Regions from separate parts of the Streptomyces sp. NPDC101194 genome, predicted to be linked through region 3. Evidence: riboswitches for the same ligand, from Rfam matches in the RefSeq annotation. Region 3 holds a riboswitch; each other region holds the start of a gene.
What was found. A riboswitch is a leader RNA that binds a small molecule or an ion and turns the genes downstream of it on or off. The one in region 3 is predicted to bind cyclic di-AMP.

Region 1 (2,193 bases), on a different contig from region 3:
GCAGGCGCTCCGGGCCGACGGCACGCACTGCCGGGAGCCCGGGTCGTCGTACAGCAACCCGCGCTCAGCGAGCCGGTGCAGGGCCGGCCTTCCGACCTGGAGATCGAGGCCCTGGAGCTGGAACGGGTCCGCGAAATGCTCATCACACTGCTGGCCCGCCACACCGGCCGTGACGCAGAGCGGATCGCCACCGACATCGAGCGCGATCTCATTCTCGACGCCCCGGGCGCCAAGGCGTACGGCCTGGTGGACCACCTCACACAGAACCGGAAGTCATCGCTCCCCACGTATGGCACGAGGTGAACGCCCGGTGCAGCCGCCACACTTGCCGCAACTGCCCGCACTGACCCGCGCGGAGGGGGAGTTCATCGACCACTACCTCGAAGTCCTCGACCAGTTGGGCCGGATCAATCCGGCCCGTGGCAGCGACACCTACGGCGCGTTGCGCGCCGCGCAGGCACTCGTGTCCCGGGCGGGCGCGCTGCGGGATGCCCTCGCGTCGATGCATGAACGCGGCGAGGCGCAGATCCACACGGGAACCCTGGCACGAGCGCTGCGCGTACTGGACGGGGAGCGGCGGGCCGGACGTGTCACCGTACCCCCCGCTCCGCCGAGTTGATCAGTCTCCACCGGCCCCGGCACCGCCGGGGTCCGGTCGGCTCCCCCACCCCCGCCGACAGCCGGGATTCGGCCAACTCCCGTACACGACACGCCCGGTGGGTACATCGAAATTCCTCGCTCGTTCGGCGTAGGAAGCCCCCCTCACGACGGATATCTCAACTTGCGCTTTTCAGATGACCAGTGAACGGAATCAACGATTCCAGTGCTGGTACGAGACGGGTCCCGGTGAACGACCCCACCCGAGAGTGCGCCGCCTCCACCCGAACGGGTCATTCGTGATGATCCACGCAAATCATCGCTTCCCTTCGGAAATCCGGCAGTCGGTGAGTCAAGATCCCTGGGACGACAAGCCCCCGTCACCGCGACGGGGCGGTCCGGGCGGACGCCGAGTCCTGCCGTCGTCCGGATGTCTGGTCGACAGAAGTGGATCGGCAGGAGTGGAGGACCCGAGCACAACGGGTCGGCCGGATCACCGGTCGATCCTCGGGGTGAAGCCGCCGAGCGCGGCCGGGCAACTTCGCCAGCCCGAACCCGACAGGTCATCCTTCACAGGCGGCTGACGAAGGGTTGCGCATGACTGCGCAGGTTCATGTCCCGTCTCTGCTCGTCCGGGCCGGTACGGCCTCGGTTCTGACTCTCGCCGCCGTCGGCGGCACCGTGCTCGCCCCCGGCGCCACGCCGGAGGCCCAGGCGGCGACTCCCTCGATGAAGGCGCTGAACATCGCCGCGTCGAAGAAGGGGGCGCCGTACCGGTGGGGGGCCACCGGTCCCAACCTCTTCGACTGTTCGGGACTGACGGTCTATTCGTTCAAGAAGGCAGGCAAGCGGCTCCCCCGCACCGCCCAGCAGCAGTACAACAAGACCCGCCATGTCTCGGCCTCGCACAGGAAACGCGGCGACCTGGTCTTCTTCCATTACGGTCGCAGCGTCTACCACGTGGGGATCTACGCCGGCCACGGCAAGATCTGGCACTCGCCGAGGACCGGCGCGGTGGTCCGACTGGAGAAGATCTGGACGAAGCGCGTCTACTACGGGCGGGTCGGCTGACCCGTCCGGCGGATCCTCACCTCCCTCCGGCCCCGACCCGCCGGCGGTGCACCGCCCCGTGCCGCTGATCCGCTCGTCACCGGTGCGGGGCGGTCACCCGACCCGACGCGGCACGCCCTGCGTCGCTCCCGCCCTCGGTCAGCCCTGCACGGGGATGCTCCAGGGAAGCGCGATCCAGACCGTCTTGCCGCCGTCGGCGGTGGGGGTGACGGTGAGCCGGCCGCCGCACTCCTTGGCGAGACAACGGATGATCACCATGCCGCGCCCGTTGTCCTGCTGAACGGCGGCGGGCAGCCTGCGGGGCCAGCGTGGGTGACTGTCCGTCACCCCCAGATAGAGCTGTTCCTCCTGCTCCAGTCTCAGGTCCACGGTGAAGGTGGGCGACTGCCCGAAGGTGTGCTGGACGGCGTTGGTCGCAAGCTCCGAGACGATGAGGCGGATACTGTCGGCGAACTCGGTGTCGACGGTCAGGCCCCATTCGGTGAGCACCCGGACCACATGCTTCCGGGCCGCCGAAACCGAGGC
Region 2 (2,193 bases), on a different contig from region 3:
CGTGGCGGCGGAGGAACTGGCACCCCTGCTGTCCTGGCTCGCCCGCCATGTGACCGTTCCGGGCTCCCGTCGGCCTGCCACCTGACATCGACGCCGCGTGCGACTCTTGTCGACGAACAGCCGAAAGGCGGCCCCTGACCGGTGGGTGGTCCGTTGCCGGAAAAGTCTCCGGCCTCTCGCCACCCGTCGGTCCTGAACCGCCTTTCGGTGCCCCTGTACGTCAGTACGCGCCGAAGACGTTGTCGATCGAACCGTACTTGTCGGCGGCGTAGTTGCACGCTGCGGTGATGTTGGCGACCGGGTCGTAGCTGTCCATGGACGTGCCGGGCACGTGGTAGGCGCGGAACGTCGGGTCGATGATCTGCAGAAGGCCCTTGGAGGGCGTTCCCGCGGCAGCGTTCGAGTCCCAGTTGTTGATGGCCCGCGGGTTACCGGAGGACTCGCGCATGATGTTGCGGTGGATGCTGTCGTAGCTGCCGGGGATTCCGTGCTTGGCCATGACGGCCAGCGCTTCCCTGATCCAGCCGTCCAGATTGTTCGCGTACGTCGCGGGCTTCGCCGCGGACGTGGTCGCAGCCGATGCGGCGGCGGTCTTCGCGGTGGTCGCGGCAGGGGCGGCTGCCCCGATAGTCAGCGTCATACCCGGGGCAATCAGACCGGGATTGTCACCGATGACATTTCGATTGTCCGCGTACAGCTTCTGCCAGCCACCGCTGAGGGAATGCGCTCTTGCGATCTTGGAAAGGGTGTCGCCGGCGACCACGGAATACGTCGCGGGCGCGGCCTTCTGTACGGAAACTCCCTCGGCGGTGGCGCTCTTCGACGCCACGGCCTTGGCTGCGGTGGCGGCCTGCGCCGGCGCGGCGGAGGCGAAGCCGGCACCCACCAGCGGAAGTACGAGGGCGACTCCGCCGGTGGCCGCGACAATGAAGCCGCGGGTCAGCGAAGTGGACTTGCGGCGACCGTGCTTACCCGTTGTGGACATGCTGAATTCCTCTCCGTCGCCTGCGAGGTGAGCTGTCGGGTTCGGACTGGAGATGTCCGGCCGCACGCGAATGCGACTTCACCCCGAGCCGTTCCGGATACCGGACCGGCGGCTTACCTGGGTCCCCCGCTCCTGCCGTACGTGAGTGGGTCGGATTCTCGGACGGCGGCAGGATTTGGCGTTCCGTCCGGATTGACGGTGACCGTAGGCGAGAAACACCAAAAGGAACAAGCCCCTATTTCTGGATCACATTTCATTCCAAGATCGATTAATGGAATTCGCCGTAATCCAGCTCACACCACGCAGCCGGATTTCCTTGCACAGAAGGGAAGCGCGCCGGTCGCCGAGACCTTCGAACCCCTCGAACGTGACTCACACCACGAAGCCGCAAAAGGGATATTTCCCTTGGTGTTCAAATGGTGCAGTAGGTAGAGAAAGCCCCTTTATTGACGAAGTTATTAATTTTTGACAAATCGGTCATACAGTGACATTGGGTCGCTCGCTCGAAGGCTCTTCGCTCCGGCGCACCCACGCATCGGCCCGACCACGTCCGACACGGCTCCGTCACCTCGGGGCTTTGCCTTTCGTCCTGCGGCTCGTTATCGTTCCGAGCGGCCCTGTTGTCTCCGATAGAGGTGGACGTTGCGCATCTGAGGTTCGCGAACATCGCGCCGTACGGCTCCCGCCGTACGCCTGTCACGCAGTAGCAGTGCTTTCCCCTGCCCGTGACCCCGCGTGGATGCGACCTCGGTGCCTCAGCCGTCCTTCGACCTTCCGGACCGCCGCACCCTCCTTCTCGGCACGGTCGCTGCGTGGTGCTCGCATACGAAGCCCCCTTCACCACGCTTGCGACTGCGAGGATCACCATGGCGACACCCACTGCCCCCAGCGCTTCGCTCACCTGCTCGGCGCTGTCCTTCCAGTGGCCGGACGGCACGACCGTCCTCGACGGCCTCTCGCTCAGCATCGGCCGCGGCCGTACCGGGCTCGTCGGTACCAATGGCGCGGGCAAGTCCACCCTGCTGCGACTGCTGGCCGGCCGGCTGCGTCCCACCCGGGGCTCGGTGACGGTCGGCGGGAGCCTCGCCTACCTGCCGCAGAACATCACCCTCGACACGACGCTGCGTGTGGACGCGGCCCTCGGCATCGCCGAGCGGCGCGCCGCGCTGCGCGCCATCGAGGCCGGGGATGTGGACGAGAGGCACTTC
Region 3 (2,193 bases):
GTGCAGGCCCTGTACGCGCTGATCGACCGGCTCCGGGCCGCGCACCCCTCGGTCGCCTTCGAGTCCTGCTCGGGCGGCGGCGGCCGGATCGATCTGGGGATTCTGTCCCGCACGGACCAGGTGTGGACCTCCGACAACACCGACCCGCTCGACCGCCTCGCCATTCAGGAGGGCTTCGGTCAGATCCATCCGGCCCGGGTGATGGCCGCCTGGGTCACCGACAGCCCGAACGTCCAGCTCAACAGCCGGGTCAGCTCGCTGCGCTTCCGCTTCGTGAGCGCGATGGCCGGTGTGCTCGGGGTCGGAGGGGACCTCACCGAATGGAGTGAGGCGGAACTCGCCGAGGCGCGGGGCTGGGTGAGCCTCTACAAGGAGATCCGGTCGGTGGTGCAGCTCGGCGACCTGTACCGGCTCCGTGCCCCGCGGGGAGGACTCGGCGCGGTCCAGTACGTCCACGGGGAGGAGACCGTCGTCCTGATGTGGCTGGAGGCGCAGAGGTACGGGGAGCGACCCCCGGCCCTCAGACTGCGCGGGCTCCACCCCGCGGCGACGTACACCTGCCTGGACACCGGGGCGGTGCACCACGGCTCGGTGCTGCTGCACCAGGGACTGCAGACCGGGCTCCAGGGGGATCTCGACGCGGGAGTGCTGAGGCTGCGGCGCGAGCGCTGAATGCGATGTGTCCATAATGTGCGGATTTGACCCGAACGCGCACTGTTTGTCGGGCAGATGGTCGCCCTCTCGTGAGCGGGATCATATCCGTGACGGTGTGTACTGGCGGGGCGGCCGGGTATTCCGTGCGCGGCGCGGAAATTCAAGATCTCTTGTCCACGGAGTGTGACCGGAATTCCGTGCCGAATTCCTGGCACGGATTCCGGTGCGGAACCGGTGGCTTGTTCTCGCCGTCCCGACTCGCTTACGGTCACCGTCAATCCGGTCGGACCGCCTAATCCTGCCGCCGCCCGGAATTCGCACCCACTCATCGTGTGGCAGGAGCGGGGGAACCAGGTAGGCCGCCGATCGGAGAAATCCGGCCGGCTCGGGGTGAAGCCGCGCTCGGCGCGGCCGGGCATCTCCAGTCCGAACCCGACAGCTCACCTCGTAGGCGCCGGAGAGGAAGCACCCCATGCCCATATCGGGTAAGCATCGTCGTACGAAGTCCGGCGTCATCGCCCGTGGTGTCGCGGCCGCAGGCGCCGGTGGCGCCGTCATCGCGCTGCCGCTGCTCGGCGCCACCGGCGCCCACGCCGCCCCGGCCGCCGCCACGCAGTCCGCCTCCGTCGCCGCGCACGCCGCCCCGGCGCAGCCGGTCGCGCAGAAGCAGGCCGCCACCACGACCTACTCCGTCGTCTCCGGCGACTACCTGTCGAAGATCGCCGCCGAGCACAAGATCGAGGGCGGCTGGCAGAAGCTGTACCAGGACAACCGCGAGGTCGTCGGCAAGGACCCCGGTCTGATCTTCCCGGGCATGAAGCTGACGCTCGGCGGCACGGCGTCGGCCGACGCCGCGGCCACCGGCGCCGGCGCGGGATCGGCCCTCCCCTCGAAGGCCCCCTCGGTTCCCTCGTCGGTCGTGGAGAAGTCCGCCGCGGTCAAGTCCACCCCGGCCAAGGAGTCCAAGACCTCCGCACCGGCCACCCAGAGCAGCAGCTCGGGCTACGTCCACCCGGTCCCCGGCAACCACACCACCGGTTACCGCGCCTCCGGCTCCAACTGGTCCAGCGGCAGCCACACCGGGATCGACTTCCCCGTCTTCACCGGCACCGGCGTGAAGGCCATCACCTCCGGCACCGTCGTCACCGCCGGCTGGGGTGGCGCGTACGGCAACCAGGTCGTCATCAAGCACGCCGACGGCCACTACTCGCAGTACGGTCACCTGTCCTCGATCTCCGTCTCGGCGGGCCAGTCCGTGAGCACCGGTCAGCAGATCGGCCTCTCCGGCGCCACCGGCAACGCCACCGGACCGCACCTGCACTTCGAGGTCCGCACGGGCCCGGCGTACGGTTCGGACATCGACCCGATCGCCTTCCTGGCTTCGCACGGCATCTACGTCTGAGCCGAACGACGGGGCAGTTGAACAACCGGCGTCTTTCGTCCGGATCGGGCCGGATCGGCCTGTCGGGCACGCGAGCCCGGCGTGATCCGGACGACAGGACCTGGGGATGACCCGAGCCATGGAAGGGGCGGTGCGCG

Region 1: another riboswitch for cyclic di-AMP. It lies ahead of ACIRP2_RS29230 (C40 family peptidase); the one in region 3 lies ahead of ACIRP2_RS32965 (peptidoglycan DD-metalloendopeptidase family protein).
Region 2: another riboswitch for cyclic di-AMP. It lies ahead of ACIRP2_RS21995 (transglycosylase SLT domain-containing protein); the one in region 3 lies ahead of ACIRP2_RS32965 (peptidoglycan DD-metalloendopeptidase family protein).

Annotation. Positions count from the first base shown of each region.
Region 1 covers NZ_JBIWOS010000009.1:164,392-166,584, forward strand. Annotated here, with positions in the region: gene ACIRP2_RS29220 (ATP-dependent Clp protease proteolytic subunit) at 1-303, shown strand, start outside; gene ACIRP2_RS29225 (hypothetical protein) at 311-619, shown strand; cyclic di-AMP (ydaO/yuaA leader) riboswitch at 1,005-1,190, shown strand; gene ACIRP2_RS29230 (C40 family peptidase) at 1,195-1,668, shown strand; gene ACIRP2_RS29235 (ATP-binding protein) at 1,807-2,193, opposite strand, start outside.
Region 2 covers NZ_JBIWOS010000005.1:515,464-517,656, forward strand. Annotated here, with positions in the region: gene ACIRP2_RS21990 (DUF2461 family protein) at 1-85, shown strand, start outside; gene ACIRP2_RS21995 (transglycosylase SLT domain-containing protein) at 221-985, opposite strand; cyclic di-AMP (ydaO/yuaA leader) riboswitch at 990-1,148, opposite strand; gene ACIRP2_RS22000 (ABC-F family ATP-binding cassette domain-containing protein) at 1,852-2,193, shown strand, end outside.
Region 3 covers NZ_JBIWOS010000011.1:305,208-307,400, reverse strand. Annotated here, with positions in the region: gene ACIRP2_RS32970 (alpha-galactosidase) at 1-672, shown strand, start outside; cyclic di-AMP (ydaO/yuaA leader) riboswitch at 963-1,121, shown strand; gene ACIRP2_RS32965 (peptidoglycan DD-metalloendopeptidase family protein) at 1,127-2,056, shown strand.